2 linked regions of the Butyricimonas faecalis genome follow. Each later gene encodes a partner of the first gene's protein in a complex. Links are inferred from orthologs where the notes say so. Each region holds a gene or a part of one and is shown on either strand. Other genes may lie near its edges.

What was found.
Region 2: pfkA (region 1) and rny share a complex: the UniProt entries of both Bacillus subtilis proteins name them as parts of the possible RNA degradosome complex. The link is inferred for Butyricimonas faecalis from one-to-one orthologs.

The regions. Positions count from the first base shown.
Region 1 is NZ_CP032819.1:4,862,986-4,869,159, forward strand. What follows is about bases 1,759-4,744. They hold pfkA (6-phosphofructokinase), read left to right. Parts: upstream 1,759-2,754; coding sequence 2,755-3,735; downstream 3,736-4,744. Other genes in these bases: cmk ((d)CMP kinase), read left to right, coding at 1,759-1,865; D8S85_RS20710 (4-hydroxy-3-methylbut-2-enyl diphosphate reductase), read left to right, coding at 1,849-2,700; priA (replication restart helicase PriA), read left to right, coding at 3,754-4,744. In the rest of the region: D8S85_RS20700 (hypothetical protein), read left to right, coding at 246-1,076; more of cmk, read left to right, coding at 1,164-1,758; more of priA, read left to right, coding at 4,745-6,174. UniProt on the Bacillus subtilis protein: Catalyzes the phosphorylation of D-fructose 6-phosphate to fructose 1,6-bisphosphate by ATP, the first committing step of glycolysis.
Region 2 is NZ_CP032819.1:2,215,174-2,219,763, reverse strand. The notes cover bases 1-2,997. They hold rny (ribonuclease Y), read right to left. Parts: upstream 2,269-2,997; coding sequence 733-2,268; downstream 1-732. Other genes in these bases: D8S85_RS09755 (hypothetical protein), read right to left, coding at 2,828-2,997; D8S85_RS09760 (cell division protein ZapA), read right to left, coding at 2,538-2,825; D8S85_RS09770 (nucleoside phosphorylase), read right to left, coding at 1-545. Outside these bases: more of D8S85_RS09755, read right to left, coding at 2,998-3,118; D8S85_RS09750 (M23 family metallopeptidase), read left to right, coding at 3,207-4,590. UniProt on the Bacillus subtilis protein: Endoribonuclease that initiates mRNA decay. Initiates the decay of all SAM-dependent riboswitches, such as yitJ riboswitch. Involved in processing of the gapA operon mRNA, it cleaves between cggR and gapA.

The sequences.
Region 1 (6,174 bases):
ATTGGAGTGAAACATGTCATATGTTTAGTCCGTATATAACACCGTAAATATTAAACATTTCACGGAGTAGAGAGAAAAAGAATGAAAAGGTTATAGATTTTTATTTAAAGGGGAGATTTGATTCGTTTTTGTAAGTGAAATAATTAATTCATGTTAAATATTAAGTTAAAATCGATTTTCAAGTCACCCTTTTTGCCCCTAAAGGTGTTATATGGGTGTAAGTTCAAATTTAAGTATCAAGTATTATGTTGAAAATTGTATTAATCGTAGGTGTTTTATTATTCAATCTTGTTGGAGTGCAAGCTCACGAGAAGGAGATGGGTACATTGGATAATTTGGTGAAGAAGTTCGAGGCGAATCCTGCGGACCCCCAAACGACAATTCAACTTTTGAGAGAGTTGAAAAACCAAGGGAAGCCGAATCGTGATGTTGTGAACAGGTATTTTCAGACTCAGAAAGAGGCGGACTATTTGAAAGATTATAACTGGTCGATTATCCGGGATTACGTGGATGATGTGAATGCTCCCCAAATTAAATATTTGTTTAAGAATCAGTCCAAGTTCATGCAGAATTTCTCGAAGGATGATGTATTCCAGAAATTGGATAACGTGTTTGTCGGTCATTTGGAACAGTACTATAACAGTAACAAGATCGAGTATAACAAGTATTTGGATTTCTTGAAGAGTTCCGGTTACGAGCATTATGACGTGGTGGCTGATTATTTTTATATCAAGCAATTGCGAGCAGAGCGTAAGTCTGAAGATTATTTCTATAAAGCTAGAAAATTATTCCGTTATTTCCCCGAGAACAGGAAAATGATCAAGGAGATCACCGATGGGGCGTTGGAGATCATGAATGATGTTTCGCGTTTGAAGGTGATTCAGTTGTGGGCAGGTAAGACTGTCGAGTCAAAGAAAGATTTTGATGCCCTTTACAATTATGCTTTGATTTCTAACAAATGTGGTTTCGAGGATGTTGCTAAAAGATATGCTAAAATAGCTACTTCTTTGGCAGAAGAGTCTTCTAACCAGACGATGATGGAGAGAGCCAAGAAATTGTTACAGTTGGTAAATTAAGATTTGTAACAAAAATATAGCAGGGAGTGGTCGCGAAGATTACTCCCTTTTTTTGTATCTTCGCAATCTGAATAGATAAGATTGAAAATGGAAAAGAAAGGTTTGATTGTTGCCGTTGACGGCCATTCTTCTACGGGAAAAAGCACGGTATCTAAAATACTGGCAGCTCGTTTGGGTTACACGTATATCGACACGGGTGCCATGTACCGGATCGTGACGTTGAAAGCGATGCGTGAGGGGCTGATTAAAGACGGGAACGTGGATGATGAGAAATTGAAAGAAGTGCTTCCGACCATTATTTTCGGTTTTAAATATAACGAGGGGAAGAAGTGTTATGAATCTTACATGAATGGCGAGTATGTAGAGACGGCCATTCGCGGGTTGGAGGTTTCTGATAACGTGAGTTTGATTGCCGCGTTGCCTTACGTGCGGGAGTTGCTTGTTGAGAAGCAGCGGGAAATGGCAAAAGAGGGGGGCGTGATCATGGATGGAAGGGATATAGGGAGTGTCGTGTTCCCTCATGCAGAGGTGAAGTTCTTTATGACGGCGAGTCCTGAAGTACGGGCCCAACGGCGCTACAAGGAGTTGATCGAGAAGGGGGAAAAAGTGACTTACGAAGAGGTGGAAGCGAATGTCCGGAAACGGGATTATATCGACGAGCACCGGGAAACAAGCCCTTTGGTGAAGACGCCGGATGCCGTGTTGATTGATAATGGCGATATGACCGTGGAGGAAGAAGTGGAAGAGATGTTAAAGATCATTCGTTCAAGGTATGAAAGTAGAAATTGACGAGAATTCCGGTTTCTGTTTTGGGGTTGTGAACGCGATTGCCAAGGCGGAGGAAGAGTTGCAACATGGAAGATTATATTGCATAGGAGATATTGTGCATAATAGTTTGGAGGTGGAGCGATTGAAACAACTGGGATTGAGTACGATAGATCATGATGAATTTGCCCGTTTGAAGGCATGCCGGGTGTTGTTCAGGGCTCATGGTGAACCGCCGAGTTCTTATGAATTGGCAAAGAAGAACGGGATTGAGGTGATTGATGCCTCGTGTCCTGTGGTATTGAATTTGCAGAAGAAAATACGAGAGGCGTACGAGGGGGTGAGAGCGAACGGGGGGCAGATCGTGATTTATGGAAAAAGAGGACATGCCGAGGTGAACGGGTTGGTAGCACAGACGAATGATGAGGCACTGATTATCGAGCAAGAGGAAGATTTGAAATATATCGATTTTTCTCGGCCGGTGATATTGTTTTCTCAAACGACTAAAAGTTTGGACGGTTTCAAGCGTGTGGTGGAGTTGGTGAAGGAGAATGCCAGAAGTTCTGTGGTGGTAAACGATACGATTTGTCGTAAGGTGGCCAATAGAATCCCGCAGTTGAAGGATTTTGCAGCACGACACGATGTGATCTTGTTTGTTAGTGGGGAAAAGAGTTCCAACGGTAAGCAGCTTTTCGAAGTTTGTCGAGAAGTGAATCCCCGGACTTATTTCGTGCAGGGGGTGAAAGACCTGCGTGACGAGATGTTTGACGAGGCCGGGAGTGTTGGGATTAGCGGGGCAACTTCAACACCGAGGTGGGTGATGGAAGAGATAAAAGAGGGGTTGGAAGCTGAAAGCTAAAAGTTAAAGACTAAAAACTAAAAGCTAAAAGATTTTCAATTAAACATTGTTTTTATGGGAAAGATTAAAAAAATAGGAGTTTTAACTTCAGGAGGTGATGCTCCGGGTATGAATGCCGCGATTCGGGCAGTTGTGAGAGCCGCTATTTTTAATGGCTGTGAGGCTTATGGTATTTACGATGGATACGAGGGGTTAATAGCAGGAAATATTGTGCGTATGCATTCCCATGACGTAAGTAATATTATTCAACGCGGAGGTACTATCTTGAAGACGGCCCGCAGCGAGGAATTCCGTACACCGGAGGGGCGTACGAAAGCTTACGAGAAGATGCAAGAATTGGGAATTGATGCCTTGGTGGTGATCGGTGGGGATGGAACTTTTTCCGGGGCCCGGTTGTTTTGCCAAGAGCATAACGTGCATGTTGTAGGGATTCCCGGTACGATAGATAATGATCTTTACGGGACGGATTACACGATCGGGTATGATACGGCAGTAAATACGGTGGTAGAGGCCGTGGATAAGATACGGGATACGGCAAGTGCTCATAATCGTTTGTTCTTTATCGAGGTTATGGGACGGGATGCCGGATTTATCGCTTTACGTTCGGCTGTAGCCACGGGGGCCGAAGCTGTTCTGGTTCCGGAGATCGAGACGGATCTGAATGATTTGGATCGTTACTTGGAGCATGATTACAAACCTCATAAGTCGAGTGGTATCGTGATCGTGGCAGAAGGTGATAAATCGGGTGGGGCGTACACGATTGCCGACCGGATTGCCAAAAAGCATCCCGAATATGACGTGCGGGTAACGGTTTTAGGTCATATCCAGAGAGGGGGATCTCCTTCCGCTTTTGACCGTGTGACGGCTAGCACGTTGGGTGTGGCGGCGGTGGATGCTTTGTTGGATGATCAAACCAGTATCATGGTTGGGATTATGAATAAGGATATTGTTCATGTTCCTTTCAACAAGGCTATCAAGAATTCAAAACCGTTGAATCATAATTTGTTGGATATTACGGAAGTTTTGGCTATTTAAAATCTAAAATTAATTCGTTTGTTGTACGCAGATGTCATTATCCCTCTGGGAGTGGAGAGTTTTTTTACTTATTCGGTACCGGAAGAATATGAACATTCGGTAACGGTAGGTACGCTCGTGGTCGTTTCATTTGTTAAGAATAAACGTTACACGGGTGTTGTCTACGCGTTGCATACGAATCCGCCTGTCGGGTTTGAAACGAAACCGATAGAACGGGTTATAGAGGAAGGTTTTGCTCTTTCTGCTTCTCATTTGAAATTTCTATTGTGGCTTAGTGAATATTACATGACTCCACCGGGAGAGGTCACGCGTGCCGCATTACCTGTTTCGATGCGTTTGGAGAGTTACACGAGTTTGAGTTTGGTGAATGGTTGGGAAGAAAAACTGGCAGATGAAAGTGAATTAAGCCGGGAAGAGAGAGAAATTATGGGAGTTTTTCGAGAAAGAGGCGAGATGTGTATGGCTGAAGTTGAAAAGCTCTTGAAGAGAAAGGATGTCTATGTTGCTGTTCGAGCTTTGTTGGAAAAAGAAATTATCGGGATTAAAGAGTCGGTAGATGATTTGTTCAAACCGAAAGTTGAACGTTGGGTGAGATGGAAACGAAAGTTTTCGAGTGAAGAGTTGGACGGGATTCTTGATGGTTTGAAACGGGCAAAGGCTCAATACAAGATGTTGTGTGATTGGGTATATTATAGTGACGAGCATCACGTAGAGTGTTTGCCTAGAACGGAGTTTGTTCAGAAAATCGGTAATTCTGTCGCGGCTTTGAAGGGATTGTGTGAACGGGGCGTGTTGGAGGTTATTGTGCGAGAAGTCAGTCGTTTGGAGGTGTCTGAAGAGGAAGTGGGGGAGGTACATGCGTTGTCGGAGGCACAGGAAAAGGTGTTGGGCGATATTCTGGGATGTTACTGGGAAAAAGATTGTGTTTTGTTGCAGGGGGTAACTTCTTCGGGTAAAACGGAAATATATATTCATTTGATACAAGAGACGCTAAGGCAAGGGAAGCAGGTGTTGTATTTGTTGCCGGAAATCGCCTTGACCGTGCAGATCGTGAAGCGATTGCGACGGGTTTTCGGAGATCAAGTCGGTGTCTATCATTCGGGTATGGCCGATAGTGCCCGGGCAGAGATGTGGCGTAAACAGAACGGTACGAATCCTTATCCCGTGGTGTTGGGCGTGCGGTCGTCCGTGTTTTTGCCTTATCAGCGATTGGGATTGGTCATTGTTGACGAGGAGCATGAAAGTTCTTACAAGCAAAAAGAACCGGCACCCCGCTATAACGGTCGCGATGCCGCGATCATGCTCGGCAAGATGAGTGGGGCAAAAATATTGTTGGGGTCTGCAACCCCTTCTTTTGAAAGTTATCAGAATGCATTGAGCGGGAAATATGGTTTCGTGCAACTGACAACCCGCTACGGGGAAGTGATGATGCCGGAGTTGTTGTTCGTGGATATGAAAGAGTATCGTCGTAAAAAGATGATGAAAGGGTGTTTTACTCCGGTTTTATACGAGGAGATGAAACGGGTGTTGGAGAACGGGATGCAGGTGATTTTATTTCAGAATAGACGGGGATATTCGACTTATTTACAATGTGACCGTTGCGGTTCTATCTTGAAATGCAAGCATTGCGATGTGAGTATGACTTATTATCGCTATCGGAATACGCTGAATTGTCATTATTGCGGGAGTTTGCGGGCAGTTCCGGCCGTGTGCCAGGATTGTGGGCAGGGACATTACGTGAATCGTACCCCGGGAACGGAACGGATCGAGGAAGACGTGAAACAGTATTTTCCGGAGGCCCGGGTTGCCCGGATGGACTTGGATGTGATAAGTAATAAGGCAAAGTTCAGGGCTTTGATCGATGATTTTGAGAGTGGAAATTTGGATGTGTTGATCGGCACTCAGATGGTGTCGAAAGGGTTGGATTTTGAGCGGGTGAAGCTTGTCGGGGTGATGGATGCCGATAGTCTGGTCGGTTTTCCCGATTTTCGGGCAGAGGAACGGGCCTATGATATGTTGATGCAGGTGAGCGGGCGTAGTGGGCGTAAGGGAGAACGCGGTAAGGTCGTGATCCAAGTCGTGGATAGGCAGAATCGGGTGTATCAATTGGTGGGGAAGGAGGATTATCATGGGTTTTACACCCTGTTGTCCCGGGAACGGGAGATGTTTAATTATCCGCCTTTTTCCAGGTTAATCCAGATTGAATTGAGGCATGTGGATGAGGTGGTTTTGAGGAATGCGGCAAATGAGCTTGCCCGACAGATGAGGGAACGATTGGAGCGCAGGGTATGCGGTCCGGCAGAGCCGGATGTGTCCCGGGTGAGAAAAATGTATCGGATTCAGATATTAATTAAGGCAGAGCAAGGACTCTCCCTGTCAAAGTTGAAAATATTTTTGAAACAAAAATGTGATGAATTGGCAAAAACTCCCGTGGGTAAG
Region 2 (4,590 bases), 2.6 Mb from region 1 along the record:
CTCTTGGATGCTTTAACCGCGTACGGGCGGGCAGCTAAGGGAGCCCAGTGGCATTCCTTGATAAAGGCCTCCTCGAAAGCGGCATCACATATCATCTCGTTGTCCCGGTAGAAACGCAATACCCCGTCAATACCAAGGCTCATCTCCGAGATCACGAATGAATGTACGGGTACATCTGCCTGTACGGAACCGGAAGTCCCGATTCGTACTATATTTAATGTCTTCTTTTGCTCTTTAATCTCTTTCGTGTGTAGGTCGATGTTGACCAAAGCATCCAGTTCATTCATCACGATGTCGATGTTATCCGGCCCGATTCCCGTAGAGATAACCGACAGGCGGTATCCCTTGTAATATCCGGTAATGGTACAAAATTCCCGGTTACTTTTTCTGATTTCTATCTTCTCGAAATACGAGGCTATCATTTCTACTCGGGAAGGATCACCCACGAGGATCACCTGTTCTGCCAGATCTTCGGGGTGAAGGTGAAGGTGAAAAACACTTCCGTCATCGTTCGTGATTAATTCTGATGATTTTATAGGTTCCATATGCTGTTTACTTTTTAAGCAACCAAATTTAGTAAAACAAATAATACGGGACAAATGTTTGGGGGTTTTTAATCCTGCCGTTTCGGTTGGATTAAAAAGTTACAGGTTGCCAGTTAAGCCTTTGGCTTTGAACCTGCAACCTGCCACCTGTAAATTAAAAGTCCGGCAAAAATGACCGGACTTTTAATTATTTCGCGTAATTTATAGCGCGTGTTTCTCGAATTACCGTGACTTTCACCTGTCCGGGATAGGTCATTTCGTCTTGAATTTTTTTAGCGATCTCGTATGAAATCTTCTCGGCTTCTGCATCGGAGACTTTCTCGCTTCCCACAACTACTCGCAATTCCCGTCCTGCCTGGATGGCGTAAGTCTTGACAACTCCATTGTAGGAGAGGGCCAGGTCTTCCATCTCTTTCAACCGTTTGATGTATGACTCGACTACTTCCCGTCTTGCACCCGGGCGTGCGCCTGAGATGGCATCACAAGCCTGAACGATCGGGGCGATTAACGTGGTCATCTCGATCTCCTCGTGGTGAGCACCGATAGCGTTGCAAATATCCGGTTTCTCCTTGTACTTCTCTGCCAGGCGCATGCCGAGGATTGCGTGCGGTAATTCCGGCTCATCATCGGGTACTTTACCAATATCGTGCAATAATCCGGCACGCTTCGCTTTCTTCACGTTCAAGCCTAGTTCCGCGGCCATGATGGCACAAAGGTTGGCTGTTTCGCGAGCGTGCTGTAACAAGTTCTGCCCGTAAGACGAACGGTATTTCATTTTACCGACCAACCGAATCAATTCCGGATGCAACCCGTGAATACCCAAGTCAATGGTTGTACGTTTTCCGGTTTCTATAATCTCTTCTTCGATTTGTTTCTTTACCTTATTAACTACTTCCTCGATCCGAGCCGGGTGAATACGTCCGTCGGTAACTAGTTGATGGAGTGAAAGGCGGGCGATTTCGCGTCTTACCGGGTCGAATCCGGAGAGCACGATTGCTTCCGGGGTGTCGTCCACGATGATTTCAACTCCGGTGGCAGCTTCCAGGGCCCGGATGTTACGTCCTTCCCGTCCGATGATACGTCCCTTGATCTCGTCCGAATCGATATGGAATATAGATACAGCGTTCTCGGTAGCGGTTTCCGTGGCCACCCGTTGAATGGTTTTTACCACGATTTTTTTCGCTTCCATGTTTGCCGTCATTTTTGCCTCTTCCATGATCTCGTTCACGTAGGACATCGCTTCGGTTTCGGCCTCGTCTTTCAAAGAACTGATGAGTTTTTCCTTTGCCTGATCGGCAGACATCCCGGAAATGGCTTCCAGTTGCTCGATCTGTTGCTTTTTGAATTTATCCAGTTCCGCGTGTTTCTTTTCCAGTAACTCTTTCTGGGCGTTCAGTGTCTCTTGTTGTGTCTCCGTGTCTTTGATCTTGCGTTGGCACTCTTCCATTTTGCGGGCCAACTCGGCGTCTTTTTGTTTTAGCTTGTTTTCCGCTAAAAGGATTTTGCTGTTACGGGCATTCACTTGTTTCTCGTGTTCAGCCTTTATCTGCAAGAATTTCTCCTTGGCTTGCAGAATCTTGTCTTTTTTAATGACTTCTGCCTCCGCTTCCGCTTCTTTGATGATGTTTTTGCTCCTATATTTCAAGGTCATGTTGATTAGCAGGTATCCGAGAATAAATCCCACCGCTAAAGCAATAACACCGGTAATTATTATTGTTGTCATATTCGAAACTTGAATTTATGGTTATATAATATTTTGGTGTTTTTTGTTCATACAAAAAACCCGCATCATTTCTTCTTTAAAAAACCCCTGTTAGACACGGGTAGAGCTGCCGTCAGATTCAAACTTCCACCGTCCCGAAGGAACCCCGAAGGGTTGAGGCCTGTCTTTGGCTAACTAAGCTTCACTCTAATTGGTTAAGTGTTGAGTTTTCCAGTTAAATACGAAATAATGCGGGTATATCTATTTCCTTTTCAAAGAACTCTTCTTTTTTACTCTTTCATCACTTCGTCGAGCCTGCTACTAATCTTCTTCACCTCGTCTAATATGGGCTCCACGTCGTTTCGTCTTTCAGCTTCCAGCATCTTTACCGTGAATTGTAACGCGGTAACAGCTAGAAAATCAACGGGATCAGCAGTCGCATACTTCTCCCTATATTTCGCAATCTTACTATTAATCAGTTGAGCAGCTTTTCTGATCTCCTCTTCTTCCTCTCTCTCTATGGTCAGAACGCAGGGCCTACCGGCTATATTTAGCGTAATAGTAAGTTTATCATTCATATTTAATTATTCAAAAGAGCAATACATTTATCAATCTCCCGCACAAGTTGGCTTATTCTATTTTTGGCCTCGGAACTTCCTTCTCCGGTCGAGATAGCGGTAGCCACCTTCAATGTTTTGATTTCTTCATGTAATTTCATGTTCTCACTTTTCATCCGCTCGATTTGGATCCGGAGTTCTTTCATCTCTGTATCCATCTCTCTGTTTTTGTCCAGTGAGGATATATATAGTTTTATCAGTCGTTCAACTTTCGTGTTTAGCTCGTTAATAACGGCATCTTGTTTTGCTGTCATAACATAATCTTTACACCACAAAGATAGAATAATTTCTTTTAAATATCAATAGTGTTATTAATTTTGCCATGGATTTAATGGTTTTTATATGACAGATAAAATAATGTGGAGAGGGTTTGGAGTTTTATTATTGATGTTACTTCTTTTATCATCAAACGTTTGGGCGCGAACGGACACGTTGCTTTACCCGTTGAAAAATATTCCGCTATTGAGTGGAAATTTCGGAGAATTGAGAGCGACACACCTGCATTCGGGACTGGATTTTAAAACTGAAGGGCGAGAAGGACTGCCGGTGATTTGCGTGAAAGAGGGCATCGTGGCTCGCGTAAAAGTTTCTGCCACGGGGTACGGGAATGCTTTGTACCTCGAGCATGAAGGGGGAATCACCACGGTGTATGCTCACTTAAGTCGTTTTTCACCCCGGGTGGCGAAAGTCGTGAGAAATATACAATATAATAAGGAGTCATTCGAAGTGGACGAGAATATGCTGGGGTATGAACTCCGTTTTCACGCGGGCGACACGATAGCTTATAGCGGGAATACCGGGTCTTCGGGTGGTCCTCATTTGCATTTTGAGGTGCGTGACACGAAAACGGAGCATGTCTTGAACCCCTTGCGCTTCCTTTTGGTGAAAGATCAGACCGGACCGAACGTGCGGGGAGTTTACGTGTACCCGGTTTCGAACGAGGGACTACGTACTTCGCCCTACCGGGTTGAGGTGAAAAATACGGGCAACCGGGTATTCCGGGGAGGTCGGGTCTGTGTGCCTGCCGGAAGGGTTGGCATCGGGGTACAATCTGACGACTACATGAAAGATTCTTGGAACAAGTTGGGCGTGTATGACTTGAGCGTGAGTGCTAATGGTCGGGAGGTTTTTAAGATGATCATGAATGAACTTTCTTTTGATCAGACCTTTCTGGTTAACGAGCTTAAAGATTTTCATCATTATCGAGATAGCCGGTTGGTCTATTTGACTTTCGGTAATTATCAAGAACAATTGTTGTCCGTTTGTAACCAGGATAGGGGATTCATCCTGGTTGAGAAAGACAGCGTGGTGGATGTCGTGGTCGATTTGTCGGATATAAATGGAAATCGTTCCAAGATCATGTTCCAGTTATGGGGTAAATTCCCCTCGCTGGAATGGGGCTTGGCCGAGGGGGAAAAATTATTGATGAACCACCAAAGTGATAGTTTGAAAAAAGGGAAATATACCCTGTGGTTGGAGGCTGATGCTTTATCCCATCCGATCGTGTGCAAATCTGTGGTGTATTCCTGCTTGAGAGATAGTGTCGAGACGATAGAGGTGTTTTCTACCGGAAAACAAATATACCCGTTGATGAAAAGTGCCCGTTTGCAGGTTAGCGGGAAGTTCCCGGAAAAATCCGTGATTTGTTTGCTGGAGAAAAACAAACGTTTTTCTGCCTTGAAGACTCGCTGGACGGAGGAGGGACTTGAGGCGTCGTCCCGGGTGT